Regions from separate parts of the Paenibacillus sp. FSL M8-0212 genome, predicted to be linked through region 1. Evidence: a T-box and tRNA genes for the amino acid it is inferred to sense, from the RefSeq annotation. Region 1 holds a T-box; the other holds one or more tRNA genes.
The links. A T-box is a leader RNA that pairs with one kind of tRNA and senses whether it is charged. The one in region 1 lies ahead of trpS (tryptophan--tRNA ligase), so its partner is inferred to be a tRNA-Trp.
Positions count from the first base shown of each region.

Region 2: it has a tRNA-Trp gene. The T-box ahead of trpS (tryptophan--tRNA ligase) is inferred to sense a tRNA for this amino acid. The anticodon was not compared.

Region 1 is NZ_JBBORP010000001.1:1,713,228-1,724,430, reverse strand. It holds gene MKX68_RS07575 (carbohydrate ABC transporter permease) at 1-525, shown strand, start outside; gene MKX68_RS07570 (rhamnogalacturonan acetylesterase) at 631-1,839, shown strand; gene MKX68_RS07565 (sensory rhodopsin transducer) at 3,130-3,546, shown strand; gene MKX68_RS07560 (Ger(x)C family spore germination protein) at 3,633-4,790, opposite strand; gene MKX68_RS07555 (spore germination protein) at 4,787-6,256, opposite strand; gene MKX68_RS07550 (GerAB/ArcD/ProY family transporter) at 6,237-7,343, opposite strand; gene trpS (tryptophan--tRNA ligase) at 7,413-8,405, opposite strand; T-box leader at 8,546-8,859, opposite strand; gene MKX68_RS07540 (DMT family transporter) at 8,887-9,822, opposite strand; gene MKX68_RS07535 (aminotransferase-like domain-containing protein) at 9,982-11,203, shown strand, end outside.
Region 2 is NZ_JBBORP010000001.1:3,633,702-3,644,904, forward strand. It holds tRNA gene MKX68_RS16005 (tRNA-Asn) at 1-40, shown strand, start outside; tRNA gene MKX68_RS16010 (tRNA-Ser) at 44-135, shown strand; tRNA gene MKX68_RS16015 (tRNA-Glu) at 145-216, shown strand; tRNA gene MKX68_RS16020 (tRNA-Val) at 284-359, shown strand; tRNA gene MKX68_RS16025 (tRNA-Met) at 377-450, shown strand; tRNA gene MKX68_RS16030 (tRNA-Asp) at 477-554, shown strand; tRNA gene MKX68_RS16035 (tRNA-Phe) at 650-725, shown strand; tRNA gene MKX68_RS16040 (tRNA-Thr) at 745-820, shown strand; tRNA gene MKX68_RS16045 (tRNA-Tyr) at 830-915, shown strand; tRNA gene MKX68_RS16050 (tRNA-Trp) at 922-995, shown strand; tRNA gene MKX68_RS16055 (tRNA-His) at 1,024-1,096, shown strand; tRNA gene MKX68_RS16060 (tRNA-Gln) at 1,119-1,193, shown strand; tRNA gene MKX68_RS16065 (tRNA-Gly) at 1,198-1,272, shown strand; tRNA gene MKX68_RS16070 (tRNA-Cys) at 1,280-1,353, shown strand; tRNA gene MKX68_RS16075 (tRNA-Leu) at 1,360-1,438, shown strand; gene MKX68_RS16080 (class I SAM-dependent methyltransferase) at 1,603-2,529, shown strand; tRNA gene MKX68_RS16085 (tRNA-Asn) at 2,828-2,904, shown strand; gene MKX68_RS16090 (helix-turn-helix domain-containing protein) at 2,961-5,351, opposite strand; gene MKX68_RS16095 (hypothetical protein) at 5,472-5,684, shown strand; gene MKX68_RS16100 (LiaF transmembrane domain-containing protein) at 5,907-6,215, shown strand; gene MKX68_RS16105 (PspA/IM30 family protein) at 6,251-6,922, shown strand; gene MKX68_RS16110 (PspC domain-containing protein) at 6,927-7,160, shown strand; gene MKX68_RS16115 (PspC domain-containing protein) at 7,178-7,681, shown strand; gene MKX68_RS16120 (PspA/IM30 family protein) at 7,683-8,390, shown strand; gene liaF (cell wall-active antibiotics response protein LiaF) at 8,541-9,188, shown strand; gene MKX68_RS16130 (sensor histidine kinase) at 9,220-10,335, shown strand; gene MKX68_RS16135 (response regulator transcription factor) at 10,277-10,945, shown strand.

The sequences.
Region 1 (11,203 bases):
CGCACGTTTTGGTTCTCCTTGATGATGTTAACACTGATGTTGCCACATGACGTGGTATTGGTTCCTCAGTACATCATCTTCACGAAGCTGGGTTGGCTGAATACAATTCTTCCAATCGTTGTCCCTACATTTTTCGGAATGCCCTTCTTCATCTTCCTGATGGTGCAGTTCATACGAACGATTCCGAAGGAGCTGGATGAGGCTGCAACCATCGATGGATGTAACAAATTCAGGCTGTATATTCAGATCATTATGCCTCTGATCAAGTCTTCTCTGGCAACTGCAGCGATTTTCTCCTTCTACTGGAGATGGGAGGATCTGCTCGGTCCGGTATTGTACCTGAACTCGCCTGAAAAATATACCGTATCCATGGCGTTGAAAATGTTCCTGGATAGCGAGTCTGCTTCCAACTGGGGCGCAATGTTCGCCATGTCCATCGTCAGTCTGGTTCCGGTTGTAGCTGTGTTCTTCATCTTCCAGAAACAAATTGTTCAAGGGATGAGCACCAGCGGATTGAAAGGATAAGCCAGATTACTGTATCTTCGTATCTTCGCCCGAATGAACGTTTACGAAAGTTAACCAAGGAGGTTATCGCTTTTGAATAAAGCTCAGGGTAGTCAGGCCGTTGCCATGGAGGCAGCGGCAGAGGGCCAGGTAGTGTCCGTGACCAGCTGGAAGTTTAACTTTGGACCGGACTCGGGAAGAGTAGATGAGACAGGGGATTATCTGAAAGTAACTGCAACAACCGCATATGAGGAACGCGGAGGATACGGATTCGAGGCGGGATCTCTGGTGTATGAGAAACAACGCATTCGTGATGACGATGTGTCGGATCCCACGAAACAACATCATATCAATCCGGGGCAGACAACCATGTCTGCTCGATTGCGTTCAGGCTTCTGTATTCCGCTCAAAGCATCGTTCATCGTGGATGTTCCCGACGGAACCTACCAAGTATTACTCGTTGCAGGTGATGAATTGGCTGAGACAGTGACCCGCGTGAAAGCTGGTGAGGGTAGACTTGTACTGCCAACCATTCGCACACTTCCCGGACAATGTGCAGAGGTGCGATTCTCGGTCGTTGTTCGCGGCGGCAGATTTCGTCTGTCATTCTCTGGTCCTGCACCGAGAATCAATGCGTTAGAGATTACTCTTGCGAATCAGACCATGACTGTATTTCTTGCCGGGGATTCTACCGTAACGGATCAGCAGGAAAGTGGATATCCGTATTGCGGTTGGGGCCAGTTATTGCCAGCGCAGTTCAAACATGATGTGGCAGTAGATAATCACGCCCAGTCAGGGCGCAGTTCCCGCAGTTTTATTAATGAAGGCAGACTCAGCGCCATTCTGGAGCGAATCAAGCCTGAAGATTTTTTGTTTATTCAATTTGGACATAACGATGAGAAGCCGGACCCCGAACGTGGGACGGACCCATTCACAACATATAAGGAATATTTGAAAAAGTATATCGACGCTGCCCGGGAAGCCAAGGCTCGTCCGGTGCTCATCACCCCGGTGCATCGTCGCTATTTTGCGGATGATGGCACTTTGACCGATACGCATGGCGATTATATCGTCGCCATGCGTGAGCTGGCGGAAGAGGAAGATGTTCCACTGATCCATCTGGCTGAGCGCAGCCGTCTTCTGTTCGAGCAGGCGGGCGTTGAAGGCACCAAGGACGACTTTATGTGGGTACTGCCAGGCGAGTATGTGAACTTCCCCTCAGGCGTGGAGGATAACACGCATTTTCAGGAACGAGGTGCCCGCCGCCTTGCCCAGCAGGTGGCAGAAGCCATCCGCGAGTTGCAATTGCAACCGTTGCAGATGTATCTGCGGTAGGTTCATGCCCTAAATAATTAAGCAAGTTAAACGAAGTAACGAGCCAGCAAAAGTTGCCCAGCGAAAGAGCGAAGGCAATAATCTTAAAAAAAACAGGGCGGAATCGGGTAGAGGGAGCGAAGCGTCCGCCTTTGGAGCGGGATTTCCCCTGCTGAGGGGGGATGAATAGAAATCCCGAGCCAACAGCGGCCCGCAGCCCGATCTGCCCACCGAAGCGACTGCCCCGCAGCTATTCAGGGTTTAAAAGCTGTAGCGAGTTAAACGAAGTAACGAGCCAGTAAAGTTGCCCAGCCAATAGCGAAGGCAATAAACTTTTAAAAAACAAGCGAGCGTAGCAGCGGAGGAGGGCGGAATCGGGTAGAGGGAGCGAAGCGTCCGCCTTTGGAGCGGGATTTCCCCTGCTGAGGGGGAATGAATAGAAATCCCGAGCCAACAGCGGCCTGTAGCCCGATCCGCCCGCCGAAGCGACTGCCCCGCAGCTATTCAGGGTTTAAAAGCTGTAGCAAGTTAAACAAAGTAACGAGCCAGCAAAAGTTGCCCAGCGAATAGCGAAGGCAATAATCTTTTAAAAAACAGGTGAGCGTAGCAGCGAAGAAGGGCGGAATCGGGTAGAGGGAGCGAAGCGTCCGCCTTTGGAGCGGGATTTCCCCTGCTGAGGGGGAATTGAATAGAAATCCCGAGCCAACAGCGGCCTGTAGCCCGATCCGTCCGCCGAAGCGGCTGCCCCGCAGCTATTCAGGGTTTAAAAGCTGTAGCAAGTTAAACGAAGTAACGAGCCAGCAAAGGTTGCCCAGCGAAAGAGCGAAGGCAATAATCTTAAAAAAAACAGGCGAGCGTAGCAGCGGAGGAGGGCAGAATCGGGTAGAGGGAGCGAAGCGTCCGCCTTTGGAGCGGGATTTCCCCTGCTGAGGGGAAATGAATAGAAATCCCGAGCCAACAGCGGCCTGTAGCCCGATCCGTCCGCCGAAGCGACTGCCCTGCGAGCTATTCAGGGTTTAAAAGCTGTAGCGAGTTAAACAAAGTAACGAGCCAGCAAAAGTTGCCCAGCGAATAGCGAAGGCAATAATCTTTTAAAAAACAGGCGAGCGTAGCAGCGAAGAAGGGCGGAATCGGGTAGAGGGAGCGAAGCGTCCGCCTTTGGAGCGGGATTTCCCCTGCTGAGGGGGAATTGAATAGAAATCCCGAGCCAACAGCGGCCTGTAGCCCGATCCGTCCGCCGAAGCGGCTGCCCCGCGAGCCCATTTATTTTTTACCTATATTGCACTCGCAAAAAAAGGAGGATGTATTTCAATGACACCTGACCAGACAGAATCAGGCACATCTGCCCGTAAGAATGTTTCAGCAGCGACAGGTCACACCTACTGGGTCATTCCGGATGGCTACATCCCGCCTGAGAGCAGCGGCACACTGGAGAGTCACGAAAGCATCTGTGTACTGAACACCAGTGCAACGGATGCGGAGCTGCACATCACGATTTACTTTGAAGATAGAGAACCACTCGAAGGTATTGACGCTGAAGTGCCAGCAAGAAGGACGAAGCATATTCGCACTGCATCGCTACGATCCGGGGAGCAGACTATTCCTACGGGCGTACCTTATGCAATTACGGTTTCGAGCAACATCCCCGTTATCATCCAGTACAGTCGTTTGGACACGACCCAGCCTGAATTGGCTTTGATGAGTGTCATGGCGTATCCATTAGGATAACTTCCCTAATCGACAACATAGTTGGAGATGGTAAGAAGCCCCGTAACCTTGCATCCAATGCAGGCACGGGGCTTCTTTTTCTTCATTTAATCGCTGTATTTATACGTGCTCGCATTAAGGATATCCACATGGACCTCTACTTTGCCGAGCTTGAAACGCTCCAGGGGGTCAGCACGTTGGGAGACCTCTTGTTGCCATAAGGGCAGATTGTGGCGATAGAGGTGTTCCACGAGACCGTATGAATCGATCTTGCGTGACTTGGTTTTTTCGAACGTATCTCGGATTTGGGATTCGATTTGTTTCTCCGCTTCCTGTTCCATGGCATGTGGAGACCGAGGAGCCCCATGATCTTCGGTGATGGAGCTTTTGACCGAGGTAACCAGATCGAATGTGACGCCGTCTCCTTGTTTCCTTGCCTTGATTCTAGTCTTGGGATGACGAAGCATCAGGGTTAGATCAGGAGTCTTCCCACCATTTCCATACACGTACAATGGATATTGATGAACACGCTCATATTTTACGTATCTTGTACCATCTGTGTCTGCTCCTGCAACTCTACCCTGACTTTTGCCATTGGAAATGACATAAAACCCATCCATTCTAACAAGGGGGGGCGTTTTATCGCCGTTGAACCAGGTCTCGTTTCTCGTTGATACCGAGGGTAAAAGAACGACGGAAGCCGGCTCCCGTAGTCCATCGAGAAGCTGATGGAGCCGGATAGGTTCGAAACCGGAATGCTGTTTGTATAGCCTCATGGGCTCGAATAACTCAATCGTCTGGGCAGATTGGTTCAGCAGCGCAGATGGGGAGAGCACATCCGGAATGTTCTGCTCTGTCGCGTAAATCCAGGGTGTATATCTCAGTTGACCTGAATGCAGCAACGTATTAAATATATCCTCCAGCTTCCCTTCCAGAGCATTTTTCGATAAAACAATGGCTTTAACATGAGTCCAGAGCGTTTGCTGCTGTGATGTTTCATACAAGTCGTTAATAGCCATGCTCAGTGTTGAACCTTCGCCCCGTCCAATCCAGATATCCCTTGTTTCCCGGGAAGTTGGCGTTTCCTGTTTTGCAATACTGGAGAAGTCAATCAACTGGGCATACGCAATATATTGGTTGTCCACATAGTCTATTCCAATGGCCGTGATGAAGTTAATACTTTGCACCTCTTTGGAATCCCAGCATCCCGTTAGCAGGATCAAGCACCCCGCAAGTAGGCCACTCATGGACATCCATCTGGTCATGACCGTTTTCTCCAGCGAGTGGAATCTTGGGTGTGAAGTGCTTCTGGACGCTTGTTTTTTTTCATGGAAGGGGGCATGGATACGGCCTGAGTGAAGTCTCCTGGAATGTAGGGAGATACGGGTGACAGATAGGATACGCCATAACACTCCAACGATACGAGGTGTACCAACAGAGCGAACAGTCCGATCATAAATCCAAATAATCCAAGGATCGAAGAAATAATGAGCATTCCGATACGAATTTGTGCAGTAGCCCCGCTGAGCACGGTATTCACGAGAATATAGCTGGAGATGACTGAGATCGCTACCGTAACTATGATGGTGGGCGATGTAATCCCGGCACGAATGGCTGCATCCCCGATGATAAGTCCGCCGACCACGCTGACCGTCTGCCCTAACGCACGTGGTAACCGCCGACCGGCTTCGTTAAATAGCTCGAACATAAAAATCATTAAAAAGGCTTCCAGCGTCACCGGCATGGGCAGGCCCATTCTAGTACCAGCAATTGTAGCCAAGAGAGGTAGCGGAATCTGTTCCACATTGAAACTGGTCAGGCCGATGTAGAAGGCTGGGAAGAAACAGGCAATCAGCAGACCGGAAATACGCAAAATCCGTTCGAAGGTAACGATGAAAAAAGGTGTGCTTTTGTCTTCCGGGGACTTCAACTGATTGAAAAGTGTAGTTGGTGCGATGACCGCCACAGGAGAACCTTCAATGAGAACGGCAAAACGTCCATTTAACAGGGAATCGACGACAAAATCAGGACGTTCAGTATTATCTGTGAGTGGAAAAATACTCCGAATCCCTCCCATGACAGCTCGCTCCATGATTGAGGTACCCAGAATGCCGTCAATCTCAATCTGATCCAGATTGTGTTGTGCTTCTTTCAGAATGTCTGGATTAATAATATCTTTCACATATAGAAGTCCAATGGCAGTTTGGGTGCGACCACCTTTGACATATTTCTCATAACACATCGAAGATGTTTTCATTCGTTTGCGAATAAGGGCCACGTTGGTAGTGAGTTCTTCGGTGAATCCATCGCGCGGGCCTTTAACTGATGTTTCAATGGCTGATTCTTCTGGACTGCGTCCCGGGATATCAGCGATATCCAGACTGCAGGCCTGCACACCATTACCAAAAATGATCAGTAGTTGTCCACTAAAAATCAAAAGATTAAGTTTCTTGGAATCAGTGAGATCCTCAATCGGATTTAAGGTTAATCCCAGTTCGTGGGGATGTGATTCCTCAATGATCAGGGAGTGTTGTTCCAGACGGGGAATAATAAATTGATTGATTTGTTTGCCGTCGACCAGTCCTTCGCAATAGAGCAAAATGACTGGCTGATCGGATTCATCTTTGACAGGAAAGGTCTGAATAACAACATCTGCGCATGGATTGAACTGCTCTTTCAAAGAGGCAAGCAGTGTTTCATGGGACGTGGTGTCAATCGCTTGATGCTCCATGATGTTTCCTCCTCTGATGGCGTGAATGGATAAAGGCAACCGTCGTCGCGATAATCGCAAGTCCGCTCAGATACAAGAGATTGAACGGAAATATGTATTCGACCAGAAGCTTTTCGAAGGTCATATCATCCAGAGGATACAACATAGTTAGAATAAAGAAGACACCTAACGAGATACAACTGATAAGCCTTCTGGTAGAGCTCTTAATATTCCATATTTCTACTACAATATACATGGCGAGACTAATCCGGGTGAACGAGCCTGCGAGCCATTGGTAGATGGAAAAGAAGTCGGTTTGGGCGATGTATTTGCCCAAGGAGGCAATTCGCCATTCTTCAAAGGCGGGATATCTCATTTTGGCAGCCTCAAAAGGATCGAATTCCACAATCGCCCCGATGAGTGGGCCGACAGTCAGTCCCACAAGAATGAGTGCGAGCATCAGATACTGCCATACACGTATACGTTTGGAGAGATGAGGCTGGATATACCAGATGAACAGCAGTTCAAACATGCCTGCAAGACTGTAAATCATGCCATTCAGCACCGGATGCCAGCCATGTTCTAACACAGGCAGGAGACGGCTATAATCCTTGTATTGAGTGTTCACAATTGCAACATAGAAGCCCAGCAGTACCACTAGTGGAAGGATCAATCCTGCCGTAAATGCCAGTGAGCGGATACCTTTATATGCCCCATAGGCACAGAGAGACATGATGGCAATACTGGTTACCAGAATTGGCGTTTCTGTCAGATAATTTGTTTTGGCCCAAGTGGTGGTATCGTGCAGGGTGAAATAGATTGCGCTCAGAAAAAAGAGGCTGTTCCCAACTCGAAATAACATGCCAATGGGCTTGCCGAGACGGGATGTTAACCATTCATGCAAGGTTTGATGCTGGAGGAAACGAGAGACATAAGCGAGCATTAGCGCAAATATCAGAAATGGTCCGGCTGATAACAGGACGGAAATCCAAGAATCCCTTTTGGCCGCAGCCAAAAGGGCAGGAATAATTAGAACATGGCTGATCAAGCCAACGGACAACATGATCAACATCATAGCTTGTAAAAAAGAAGGTTGTGTTCGTTTCATGCTGAGGGGTCTCCTTTTCCCGATAGACTGTCCTCAGCAGTGTTAACGGGATTGGAGCGCTTCATACTGTCAGTCAAAATAACGAATACCCATGGCTTCTCTTACCTCTAACATCGTTTCCCGGGCCGCTTTCCTGGCCTCACGGGTACCCTCGATAAGAATCTCTTTCACTTGATCATCACGCTGTTCATAATAATTCCGTCGTTCGCGAAAAGGAGCAAGCAGATCATTGATGGCTTCACCTGCGATCTGTTTACAATCTTTGCATCCAATCCGCCCCTGACTGCAACCGGCATGTATTTCGTCTGCGTTCTCCTTGCGGAAAAGCTGATGATAGGCAAAAACAGGGCAGATATCCGGGTGTCCTGGATCAGAACGATGGATGCGGGCAGGATCAGTCTTGGCCTTGATCAATTTGGCTTTTACATCTTCAGGACTTGCATTTAATGAGATCGCATTCCCCATGCTTTTGCTCATCTTACCAACGCCATCCAGTCCTCCAAGCCGCTCTCCGGTCAAAATGCGGGGTTCGGGGAGAATGGGAGCGTATAACTCGTTGAACCGGCGAACCAATTTTCGTGCTGTCTCAATGTGAGGAATCTGATCTTCCCCTGCCGGAACAAGGGTGGCTTTACAGAATGCAATATCAGCAGCCTGACTGACCGGATATCCAAGAAATCCGTAGTACAGGTCGGTATATCCGCGATCACGTGCTTCGCTCTTGATGGTCGGATTATGCCGGAGTGTATTGACGGTAACAAACATGGAGAAGATCACAGTCAATTCCGCAATTTCCGGAATCATGGATTGAATGAACAGGGTAGCTTTGTTCGGATCAATGCCTACGGCGAGGTAATCAAGCGTGACTTGATGAACACTATCTGAAATCAGGCCAGGTTGATCATAGTGGGTGGTGAGTGCCTGAACATCTGCCAGTAAAATATAGGTTTTGTACTCTTCCTGCAATTGTACCCGACTGCGCAGGCTGCCTACGTAATGGCCGAGATGAAGTTGTCCGGTAGTCCGATCTCCTGTCAAAATAATATCCTTGTTTTTGTTCATGGTTTATTCTCCTTTGGTTTTGTGATTTTTCAACATTGAGCTGTCGCCACCAGCCGTCTTCCACGACCATCACCTCCTTTCAGCCTGCAAAAAAATCAAAAAAGCTTCGTCTTTTATCCCATTCCCCGGTTGGGAACAGAATAAAGGACGAAGCTTGTGCCTCGCGGTGCCACCTTCATTGGCCGCTCTGTTGCGGCCCACTTGAGGGATACGGATGAGGTATCTACCAGGAGCTCTTTTATGAGCTTCCATGCCTATCGATATCCTGTCCATGGATAACGGCTGGACATGCCGCCTCGCCTACTGAAAGTGTGTATTCCTAGGAACGGATACAGACTTGGTTCAACTTGGAACTCCGAAGCCCATTTCCACATATCCGATGCACCGACTCCCACCAGCCGCCGGCTCTCTGTAGCATCCTGACATATGTACTTCTCTTCATCATCGTGGATAACAAATGTTTACAATTTCCAGAATTATATCACGCTTTGATTCCACTGACCAGCCTATGTTTGCGACCACTCATATTGGTGCCAAGCACACCAGCGATAATCAACAATGCACCAATATAGTGGTAGCTACCCACTGGTTCATGCAATATCCATGCACCTCCTACGATGGAGATGAGCGTGGACAGATTGCTGAATACACTCATTTGCGAAGCCTCCAGATGGGTCAGAGCATAGCTCGCGAGCAGGGTGGAGATCATGGTGGAGAGAATTGCCAGATAAGCGAGCGCACCCAGATAGGATGTATCTCCAAGTGGTTTGATGTAGTCCATCATGGAACCGCTGGAAGCATGACGGATCAGGGAAGCGGCGTTAAATACAATACAGCCAACCATTAATGTGACCCATGTTAGTTCCATTGGTTTGTACTTCTGGGTTAATGGTCTTGCAAGCACACCATACCCTGCAAAACAGACTGTGGATAACAGCAATAATGCAATGCCTTTCAGGTTACCTATAGACATGCCGCTTCCTTGCATTATGAAGATAAAAACTACTCCAGCGACAGACAGAAGCAGGTACATCTTCTGCATCGTGGATGTGCGTTCCTTCAGGAAAACTGAAGCGAGAACGAGTGTGAATACAGGAGCCATAGCCTGAATAATACCAGCTTCCGATGAGTTGGAAGATACAAGTCCAAAGGCTTGAAAGGCAAAAAATAAAACGGGAGATAACAGCCCCAGTGGAATAATTCTCCACAGATCACGAAGGCTAAGTCGAATTTTGATCCAGCCAAAAATGATAGGAATGCTGACAACGATCAACGACAGCGCGAATCGGTGGGCAAGCACATCAATCGGATGTGCAACAGTGACGGTCATTTTAACAAATAGAAAAGATAGACCTATAATAGCTGCGTACAGTATAGCTGCGATATAAGCATATCCCCGAGTGTGTGTTGTGTTCATGAATGCTCCTCCAATACAGTAGTCATAGCGTTTTATCTTTCATTATCCTGAATTATGTCAGGTTCGAGGCATGTGCTGGCCTTATTCAATATACTGCCGGGTGCATCGTGCTACAATAGATAAAAGGTTAAACTGTATCGGTACAGTTGTTGGAGAGGGATGGGTGCATTGAGAAAATACGAAGTGATTGCCGAAGCGTTAAAGCAATGGATTCAGGAACAGATGCAGCAGCAGGATCGTCGCCAGTGGGCGGATAAGGGCATTCGACTGCCAGCAGTTCGAGTTGTAGCAGAACAATATCAATGCAGTGTAAGTACAGCGATTCGAGCATATGAGTGGCTGGAACAGCGGCATTTGGTGTACGCCATACCTCAATCCGGATATTATGCTGTACAGAACGGGACAGGTGCTCAGGACATGGACTGGCAGGGAGCGTTGGACTTTGCTTCAGCTGCTCCCGATCCAAGGGTGTTCCCTTATGCAGACTTTCGTCACTGTGTGGATCAGGCGATGGAGAAGAAGCAGGCAGAGTTATTTATGTATGGCACGGATCAGGGATTACCTTCGCTAATTCTGCTGTTGCAGAAGCAGTTTTCGGATTATCAGGTGTTTGCGAGAACAGAGCAGTTCTTTATCACGTCAGGTGTGCAACAGGCACTGGCTGTACTTGCATTGATGTCTTTTCCCAATGGAAAGAGAAAAGTACTGCTTGAACTACCGACCTATCATAATATGCCCTCGCTACTGAGTGGATTGAATGTGCCGATTGCCGGTGTGAGACGTACCCTGGCTGGGCTGGACTGGGCATCGCTTGAACGTCAGTTCGCTGAGGGAGATATCAAGTTTTTCTATGTCATGCCGCGCTTTCACAATCCAATTGGCACATCGTTAACTGTTGCGGAGAAGAAGAGATTGATCCGGCTTGCTCAGCGGTACGATGTCTATCTGGTGGAGGACGATTATCTGGCTGATCTGGAGGACAATACGAAACAGGACCCGCTATGGTCATATGATACGGAAGGCCGGGTCATCTATCTGAAGAGTTACTCCAAAATTTTGTTTCCAGGCTTGCGCATTGGTGTAGCTGTTCTGCCTTCGCCTCTAATTGAATCGTTTGGTGCATACAAAAAAATGCTCGATATCGACACTTCAGTCCTGTCTCAAGCTGTTCTGGAGATCTATGTCCACAGCGGAATGTTTGCTCATCACAGGAAAGTGATTCGTAACCGCTATGCTGCCCGGATGAACACGGTGCATGAGCAACTGGACACATATACAGACTTTGCTCCATTTATGGAGGCTCCTCGAACAGGAGGGGAGCATACCGTATTGCCTTTGGCGGGCGACATGCCGCTTCGTGTTCTGCTATCCCGGCTTCAAA
Region 2 (11,203 bases), 1.9 Mb from region 1:
AATCGAGTTGTCACAGGTTCGAGCCCTGTTCGGGGAGCCATATGGAGAGGTGTCCGAGCTGGCCGAAGGAGCACGATTGGAAATCGTGTAGGCGTCACAAGCGTCTCGAGGGTTCGAATCCCTCTCTCTCCGCCATAATATTAAGGCCCGTTGGTCAAGGGGTTAAGACACCTCCCTTTCACGGAGGTAACAGGGGTTCGAATCCCCTACGGGTCATAATAACTTCAAAAAAAGAAGTTGATTTTTACAACAAGATTATGGTATGATCATAAATGTGTTGTTCGGAGGCTTAGCTCAGCTGGGAGAGCATCTGCCTTACAAGCAGAGGGTCGGGGGTTCGATCCCCTCAGCCTCCACCATATAACTTTTATAACGACGCGGGGTGGAGCAGCCCGGTAGCTCGTCGGGCTCATAACCCGAAGGCCGCAGGTTCAAATCCTGCCCCCGCAATTATACTTTCCTTGAGAAAGTGATCTGGAACCGTGGTGTAGTTGGCCTAACATGCCTGCCTGTCACGCAGGAGATCGCGGGTTCGAATCCCGTCGGTTCCGCCATTTAATCTTTACATGAGGCAAACTGTTCACTACATCTGCTGTATGGCACTGATGCCCTATATAAAGTGTAAGGAATTAAGATTAGACTTTATTATGGCTCGGTAGCTCAGTCGGTAGAGCAGAGGACTGAAAATCCTCGTGTCGGCGGTTCGATTCCGTCCCGAGCCACCATTTTAAAACAATTTAATACGCCGGTGTAGCTCAACTGGTAGAGCAACTGACTTGTAATCAGTAGGTTGGGGGTTCAAGTCCTCTCGCCGGCACCATGTAATCCTGGAGGATTAGCGAAGTGGCCAAACGCATCAGACTGTAAATCTGCTCCCGTACGGGTTCGGTGGTTCGAATCCATCATCCTCCACCAGTTTTTAGGGGCATAGTTTAAAGGTAGAACAACGGTCTCCAAAACCGTTGGTGTGGGTTCAATTCCTGCTGCCCCTGCCAATTAACTTTTAGAAAATAACCTTTTGTGGCGATCGTGGCGAAGTGGTTAACGCACCGGTTTGTGGATCCGGCATTCGGGGGTTCAATTCCCCTCGATCGCCCCTTTGTTTTTTCATTTTTTATTGGGGATTAGCCAAGCGGTAAGGCAACGGACTTTGACTCCGTCATGCATAGGTTCAAATCCTATATCCCCAGCCATTATGCGGACGTGGCTCAGCGGTAGAGCATCGCCTTGCCAAGGCGAGGGTCGCGGGTTCGATTCCCGTCGTCCGCTCCAAAAATATGGCGCCATAGCCAAGTGGTAAGGCACAGCTCTGCAAAAGCTTTATCCCCAGTTCGAATCTGGGTGGCGCCTCCAGCATATGCCGGCGTGGCGGAATGGCAGACGCGCTCGACTCAAAATCGAGTGGGAAACCGTGGAGGTTCGAGTCCTCTCGCCGGTATATTGAATAGCCCTACATGTTGCTTATGCAATGTGTAGGGCTATTTTTATTTTATATGAAACGATTTATGTGCAGTAAGAAAATCTAGAGTTAAAGATTGACGTATGATTATATAAAGTATATTGTAGATAAGTAAAGTCTTTAATGTAGAGGAGTGAAGTAGAGTGACTAATGGAAAAAATGTATCGGATACCGATCTGTTATTTGATCTTTCTGTATGGGAAGAGGCATGGAAGAATCGTCCGAGAAGTTCAAATTATTATAAGAAAAGCGTCCCCTCTAATACAGAAGAAGCATTTGAGCGGTGGGCCAGAGATTATCATGCACAGTCGTTCACTGAAGAAGGAAAGCAGCGTTCTGAGCGCATTATGGGCTGGATTGAGAATCAGGGTGTAGAATTTGCAGGGTTATCCATTTTGGACATTGGAGCAGCCTCAGGTATATTTACCATTCCTTTTGCGGAAAAGGGGGCAAGTGTGACCGCAGTTGAGCCTTCGGAGTTGCTTGTCTCCCTTATGAAAGAGACGATACCTTCATCTTTGGAATCCAATATCGAAATCGTAAACGAACGATATGAGGAAATCTCCATTAAGGATAAGGGTTGGGAGAAAAATTATGACTTTGCATTTGCATCCATGTGTCCAGCAATGTCGGATTGGGAAACGATTGAGCAGGCGATTAATTGCGCCCGGAAGTATGTGTATATAAGTACTATGGCGGGACAGAAGGAACACACACTAATGGATGAACTTAAGGATGTACTGGGTGTAACTTCTTCACACAAGGTCGGCGATATGGGGTATATCCAACAATTGTTGTATCTGAAGGGGTATTCATACACCATGATCATTACGAAAGAAGTTAACTCATTTGAAATACCGGTGGAAGAGGTTGTAGAGAAGCTGCCAGAATGGCTTAATACGTATGAGTTACCATCGGATGAAGATTCTCTCAGACTGGCTGAGAAGTATATACGGGATACGTACAAGGATAGTACGGTGACCTTCTCACGCGGAGCAAGGTTTGGTAAAATTCTAATCCAACTGGAACAGCCCAATATGAAAACAGTTCGTACTAAGGATAAGCGATAAATCGGATAAGCTCGGCACGTGTACTAATAAACGGGAATTGAGGCGGACAATGTAGTCTAACGTCTAAGATGACGCTAGCAAGCATCACAATGCTGTGCCAAAAGATGAAAGGTTGAAACATATGAAGTTAAGATTGCAGAAGTGAAGTTGTAAGTGAAGGGAGCAGGTTATGTGCTCCCTCTTTTTTGAAGCACTTATATCGACCGCTTTGAACCAGACCCTCGTTTATTTAGAGATGTTCGAGACAACGAAAAACAAAACACATACCTCGTTTTCAGAGAGTGATCTCATAAGCATATTCCCTGTTATTTCAGTTGGTAGAGCACTCGACGGTTAATCGAGTTGTCACAGGTCCGAGCCCTGTTAGGGGAGCCATATGGAGAGGTATTCAAGCTGGCCGAAGGAGTACGACTTACAATCGTGCTCCTTTTCTAATTTCTGTTCGACACTTCTACTTTCTGCTTACGCTCCCGGTACTGGCCGGGTGTGATTCCTTCCCACTTACGAAATGATCGGATAAAGTTTTGCGGATTGTTGTACCGAAGCCGTGCTGCGATATCTTTAACGGTTAAATCACTCTCATCCAGCCATTTTTTAGCGATATTAAATCGGTACTTGGTCAGATATTCACTAAATGCACAGCCTGTCTCTTTGCGGAAAACACTACTTAAGTAGTTGGCATTGTAGTGAAGCTTAACAGCACATTCCTCAAGCGTCAGATCCTTATCATAATCTTGATGAATCATGGCAATCATTTTCTCAGATATATGCTGATACTGGGCATACTGTCTCGCTTTAAAAACCTGAATGACGGGCAAGATGACTTGATGGTTAAACCAATCCTCAACTTCAGCAGCGTACTGCAAACCATGAAGTTCATGAAACATCGAGCCACGACCTTGGGAGATCTGTCCGAGTCGTATGCCGGATTCCTGAGTCATTTGCAAAATATGCGTGAGTAGCCTCGTAAGAGCCACCTCATACTCCTCGGGTGTAACCTCCATACCAAAGATCACTTCAAGCAGTTGTTGCAAAAAAGCAGAGGCCTGGACTTCGTCCGCATTTTGAATAGCTTGGATCAACGAATATTCCAATGATTCCGGGTAGGTCATGGACCAAGTGGAAGCGTAATAATCTATGTTCTCATATTGAAAAATAATGCCTGTTCCCAGCTTCATCCGATGCCTTAGTGCTTCCATGGCTTCTGTGTAAGCTTGAGGGATGTGATATAAAGAGCTGTGCGGCTGGCTGAATCCTATACTGACTTGAAGAGTTAGAATCTTATCCATCTGTTGTTGTAACTGGTCTGTTAATACATATAGTTGCTGTGAAAAAATAAACTGATCCTGTTCAACGGTCCCAATCACCGTGACTACCGTATGTTCCAGCACAATGGGAAGCAATTGTTGGTTATGCACAACAGTTTCCGCCAATATATTTTGAATAGCGAATAATAAGAGGTCACGATCACTAGATCTATATTTTGTATGATTAACAAGATCGGCCTGTAATGTAATAACAGCAATTTGTTGCCATTCCCGAACCTGATGCGTGTAGCCATATTCATTCAGGGTGTCATGAAGAGTATGAACAGGGATCTTACCCTGGAACAGATTCATCATAAAATGATTGCGAATCTGCAATAGATGCACATTAAGTGTGTTCTCTAATTGGGAGCGAGAGGCAGATAATTGTGAGACCCCTGCTCTGATCTGTTCGAACTCATCAGAAAATGGTGGTGATTGCTGAGCTACCGTGTTTCCTTCTTTGGACAGGTGGTTGTCACCAAGTTGGGTTAAAAGTTTACGAATCGGGACATGCATTCGCTTGGAGCCGATCCAGGCGAGTAATAATGAAAGTAAAAGTAAGAAGATACTGATATACAAGGTGTGTAATCCGATATCGATATATTCTTGTGTCAGAATATTGGTAGGTGAGATTAGAACATAAGTCCATCCTTTTAAGGTAGAAGGGCTATACGTCAGAGTATAATGTGTATCGGCGATCTTAACTTCCCGTTTTTCAAAGCCTGTTGAAAATGTGATGGGTGATAGTTTGGTTATGTTGGCTTCCGTATCCACATCGTGTAATCCAATGGCAGACAACGGTTGTCCAATGTATACAGGATCGGGGTGGACCAAGATACGTTGCTCCCGATTCAAAATGATCAGTCCTGAGGCAGCATTGCCTAAGGAGGCTTCTCCTAGTGTATTTTGCAATGAGCATGCAGGGATTCCCGCAATCAGGGCAGCATCGGATGACGTATTCAGATTCGGAATAGACCTCGCAAGGGCAATATGATAGATACAGCCTGTACCGGGTGACCGCTCATCATTGCTGAACACCGATGAAGGAGAGAGCTGCCATCCAGAGGTTAGCGTATCCGATATCAATTCCTTCATGGGAAGAGCCAGTGGAAAATCCGTATTACGATATAATCCGGCATGATCAATAAGCCAATTCTGAGATTGATTCACCAGGGTAATATCTAACAAAGGTTCCCATGACCTCATATTCTGAAATTCGCTCTGCAGCTTGTCGGCAAGTAAAGGTCCTTTCCCTTGTAATGAAGAAGAAGCAGACAGGGAACGGAGGGTTACTGGAGAGCGAACGGCCTGATCAAGCATATAACTGACTGTAGCGAGTTTGTGCTCTACGTTGGATTGCATTTGTTCCAGTAACTGTCTGTTGGCCTGTGTACGATGCAGCTCAGTTTGGTTTGATGAATAGATAAATGCGGCAATTCCAGTTAACAAAATGGGCAGAGTGCTTAACAGGATTCCGAAGATGATCATTTTATGGAGATAGCTGATTGGTCGCACAGTTTCAGTTCCACCCCTGACATTAGAAATAGTAACACTTTCTATTTTAGTAAACGCTTACATATAGAACAATCTAAAATTTGTTTATTTGGATAAAAAAGTAATTTAACGAGAGGGTATATGGGCAGAGATAAGGGATTGCTGACAGATGATCTTGCAGAAAAGGCTAGTGAAACGGCTTGGACTGACTATCCTGAACGGAATCATGAGAAACGAAATTGCAGTGTGAACGTAAATAGAGACATGGACATCATTCTCTCTACAGGTCGATATCGGCTAAAGGGCAGCCTGAATACGGGTAATGGAAGGTATCTGGAGTGTTATTCAGCTTAGGTGGAACGTTGGTCTTATACAGGGACAGTCAAAGGTCCAACTAGATCCCCGACCTGAGTCTAGGATGAAAAACCGTCCACGGTCTGTTTTGAAAAGTCGCGAAATCCCCTAGAATAAGGACATAAGGTTAAACAAGAAACACGGAAACAAAAACAAGAAACAAACGAACAAATGACTCAACACATTAAAATGAACGAATGGAAAGGGTGGTGAACAACAATTATGAGATTGAATAAGGGAAATGGCTGGGCGATTGTATTGATTGCACTGGGTGCACTACTCCTCTTCGGAAAGTTAACTCCACTTCTTGGACACTTAATGGGTTATCTGATTCCGGTCCTGATGATTGCACTGGGATACTACGGAGTTAAACGAGGGAATGTGATGCTTGGCTGGATTGTTCTCATCATCGGTATCATCTCACTGATGGGTAAACTGGCATGGTTGATCGGACCGATCATCGCGATCGGGTTAATCATCTTTGGTATCTCAATGCTAAGCAATAACCGCAGTCGTCGTGGTCGGTACTAAGTTTTCACGATTATGAAAAGGAGGGACAGAACATAATGAGTGTATTTCGTCGAATGCGGGATATTACCGTAGCCAATCTGAACGAACATTTGGAGCAAAGTCAGGATCCAGTCAAACTGATTGATCAGTTCCTGGTCTCGACCCGCCAAGACATCGGTGAAGCCGAGAAACTTCGTCATCAATATGCAAGCCATACCAGACAAATGAAACAACAAGCCGATCAGGCAGCAGGTATGGTGAACAAACGGGAAGAACAGGCTTCCATGGCTCTGAAAGCAGGGGAAGAACATCTCGCTAAGCTGGCCTTGCAGGAGAAAATCCTCCACGAGGAAAAAATGGAACAGTACAATGAATTGTATGCACAAAGTTATGCGGCATTACAGGAGCTGGATGAACAGATCGACCAGCTGAAGGTTGAATATCAGAATGTATACAGCAAACGCCAATATTACTACGCTCGTATGCAGACGATTCAGTTACAACAACGTATGAACCAGAGAGGTAATCACAACGGTCAGAATGTACCCGGTATGTTTAACCGACTAGATGATCAAGTCTCTGATCTCGAATATGAAGCACAAAGTCTCCGCGATATCCGGCGGATGAATCAAGATGGTTCAGGAGTGACTGGCAGCATGTCATCCTCTACGCTGGATAAGGAACTGGAACGCTTAAGACAGAAATTGAACAATGACAGAAAGGAGTAGTCACATGAGTAAATTATACCGCTCGGCGCGTAATCGAATGCTAACAGGTTTGATCGGCGGCATTTCTGAAAATCTCGGATTGAGTACCACGCTGCTACGTATCATTTTCTTCATCAGTATTTTCGCTACGGGAGGTACATCATTGTTGATCTACTTCATCGCTGCATTAGTGGTACCAAAGGAATCCAATCACGTTGATCCATATGCTTATGATTCCAACGTAAGAGGATACAAGTAAACGAAAGGAGCAAGCACATGAGCAAATTATACCGCTCAACGCGTGACCGGATGTTAACCGGCTTGTGCGGCGGAATTTCCGAAACCATCGGAATGGATTCCACCCTGCTGCGTATCATCTTTGTTATCAGTATCTTCGTAACTGGCGGCACGTCGTTGTTAATTTACTTTATCGCAGCACTGGTGGTACCAAAAGAACCGTATCCGCCTTATGATCCATATGGCTACGGTCCGGGCCCAGGCCCTGGCAGAGGATACGACAACTATGATCATCAGCCACCAAGAGGTCCTTTTCAAAATAATCACAACCAGCAAGGTCCTGGTAACTTCGGTCCCGGCCCTGGATTCAACAGCAGACCTCAATCTGGTCCCCGTTCTTATGACAACAACGCCTACGGAGCAGGAGCACCGCAAGAAAGTGAACTTGATTCCATGATGAAAGATATCGAGAAAAAAGCACTGAAAAAAGAAGTTGAAGAGCTTCGCCAAAAATTATCTCGTTACGAGAAGGGAGAAAAGTAAAATGGGAGTATTTAAACGGATTAAGGATATGACGAAAGCATCGGTAAATGATATGTTGGATAAAGTAGAGGATCCGATTGTAATGTTGAACCAGTACTTGCGTGATATGGAGGCTGAGATTCATGAGGCAGAGGTAACTGTTGCCAAACAAATGGCAAATGAGCGTCGCATGAAACAACGTTTGGATGAAGCGGAGCGTACTTCGGTACAACGTGAGTCCCAAGCAGAAGCTGCTCTGTCTAACGGTCAGGAAGAAGTGGCACGCAAATTGTTGGAAGAGAAAATCTACTTTGATCAAAAAATTACAGAGTACAGCGAACTGCACGCACAGTCCGAAGCACAAGCTAAAGATCTGTTGCAACAGTTGCATGATATGAAAGATGAGTTCTACAAAATGCGTAACAAACGTAATGAACTTGTATCCCGTGCACAAATGGCAAAAGCTAAAAAACAAATGTCTTCCATCAACAGCTTGCATTCGATCGAAAGTGGCGGCGCATCACTTGGATTCCACCGCATGGAAGAGAAAATCATGCAGCTGGAAGCTGAAGCTGACGTAGCTCGTGCACCTTATCGCAACACATCATCCACGTACACGAATCCTGTAGATGTGGAAAAACAGTTCAAAGTGGATCAGCAATTACAAGCCCTCAAAAATAAAATGGGCAATGGTTCCAAGAATGAAGCGAACGGAACTTCAAAAGAATAACTGTTCGCTTAGTGGACAATATGATATTCTATAAATCGTGTATAATGTACGGTTGGTAGAACAAAAGTTAAGCCATACAGGACTTCATTGCCTGGTATGGCTTTTCCGTTGAATAAAGAGAGATTAACTTACAGAGGAGGTGCGGCGGGGATGAATCAAAAGAGTAAATGGCTTGCAGTTGTCATTATGATTATTGGCACAATGATGTTATTGAATGACAATATTAACTTCCTGACCGCTGCCGCACTCATTCTGTTAACGGTTGGAATGCTTCAAGTCCGCAATGGGGATACCCGCAAAGGTCATCGGTATCTTGGCATTGGTGCGGCACTGTTATTGCTGGATAATTTAATGATTGTATTTTTGATTGTACTTGCGTCTTTAGCTTACTTTTATTCAAAAAACAAAAAGATTCATCTGGACGAAGGCGTTATGAAGAAACAGAATTTCATGGCTCGTTACTACTGGGATCAATCATCCTGGACGTTACGTAGTATGAGTCTGTGGCATGCCATAGGTGAGGTTAACGCCGATCTATCTCTTTCGATTCCGGAGGAGAAACAAACGATTGTGCTGCTGCAAGGAGTTATGGGTAATGTTCGCCTTACACTACCAGAAGATTATGGTGTGGAGATTGAAGCATCGGTTCTTTTCGGCCGGATTAATCTTCTTGGAGAACAAGATAGCGGCATGATGAACAAATTAGTATGGAGAACACCTGGATATGAATCCAGTGAACATAAAGCAAAATTTGTCATTTCTTATATTGTTGGCGACCTAAACATCAGTAATCCGTAGTAAAATAGATGAAGAGAAGGAGGAGACCCCGATGAAGACAAAACGACATACCGACATGGTAACCCGAAGTATGGGTGAAGGGATCCTCCTGGTTTTCATTGTGCTCGCTGTTATTTTGTATGTATTGTATACATATGGTTATCTTGCTCCGTTTACAGGTTGGCGTCATCTGATTCAATCGGGTCTGGCCTTATTGCTGCTTCTGATTGGAATCGGTGCGGTCTTTGGGTTCTATCAGAGTTACCGGGTTAAACGCCGGCTCGAACTGCTGCGGGAAACACTTCTACTGTGGGAGAAGGGCTCTCTATCACGCACTGTACCTGATCTGGGCGATGATGATGTGGGCCGTTTAAGTGAGCAACTCGGACGAATCGGCAAAAAGTGGGAAGATCAGATATCTTCGCTCCAGCGATTGTCTACTCATAATGCACAGCTTGCTGAACAAGCCAGAATTACGGCTATTGTGGAAGAGCGGCAACGTTTGGCACGGGAACTGCATGATGCGGTATCACAGCAATTGTTCGCGATATCCATGACAGCAACAGCCGTTGGACGGAAGATGGAGAAGGATTTTGAACGTGCTCAGCGGCAGGTGGCTTTGATTGAGGAGATGGCTTCGGTAGCCCAGTCCGAGATGCGTGCGTTACTGTTACATCTGCGGCCAGTCTATCTGGAGGGTAAACATCTCGAACAAGGTCTGCGTGATCTGGTGATGGAACTGAAAACAAAAGTACCCATGGACATTGTGCTCGAAATGGACGAAGACATTGATCTGATCAAAGGCATCGAGAATCATCTGTTCCGGATTGTTCAGGAGGCTATGTCCAATACGTTACGACATGCAAAAGCGGAAAAAATGGAGATACGGATCCAGCGCCGTACTGATGCGATCCGGGTATTGATTCGTGATGATGGGCAAGGCTTCGATCTGGATGAGAATAAACAAGCTTCCTACGGTCTGGCTAACATGCGTGAACGTGTTACGGAGATTGGCGGGGCCATACAATTTGTAACAGCGCCTGGTAAGGGAACGCGGATTGAGATTACGATACCTTTGATGAACGATGAAAGCGAGGAAGAACATGTCAATGGAACCGGAAGTCGAAACGGAGACGGAAACGTCGATCAAAGTATTGCTCGTGGATGATCATGAGATGGTACGTATTGGTCTTGCAGCGGTACTGGATACCGAAGATGGAATTGAAGTTGTTGGTGAGGCAGGTAGTGGAGAGGAAGGTATTCGGCTTGCACAGGAGTATAAGCCTGATGTTGTTCTGATGGACCTGGTTATGGAAGGCATGGATGGCATTGAGGCTACTCGTCAGGTACTTAAAATGTATCCGGAGTGCAAAGTCATCGTATTGACCAGTTACCTGGATGATGAAAAAATGTATCCTGTCATTGAAGCAGGCGCATTCAGTTATCTGTTGAAAACATCAAGAGCCAATGAAGTGGCAGATGCGATTCGCGCAGCCGCTCGCGGGCAATCCGTTCTGGAGTCACAGGTCGCTTCGAAAATGATGAATCGATTCCGACAGCCACAGGCAGCAGCTCCTTTGCACGATGAATTGACGGACCGTGAAATGGATGTGCTCCGGTTACTTGCTAAAGGCAAATCGAATCAGGACATCGCTGATGATCTGATCATTGGTATTAAGACAGTCAAATTCCATGTTACCAACCTACTGGCAAAATTGGGCGTAGACGACCGTACACAGGCCGCGATCTATGCTTATAAAAACGGACTTGCAGAGTAAGCAGGATCATATGCAATATCATAATCAAGCCAAAGAACCGTGCATTAATGTGCGGAATTTATAGATAAGAAATGATTATATAAATTGAATTAAAGATTTACACAAAACGGAGAGGACAGAAAGAACCTGAAGAAGCGAAGCTAAAAGCTTTCTGAAAGAAAGCTACTTCGGAAGCATACACTTCGCCTTTATGCCCGAATTTTCACCTTGAAAAAGGGAATCAAAAAATCTGGGGATAACAGCGATCGGAAGGTTGTT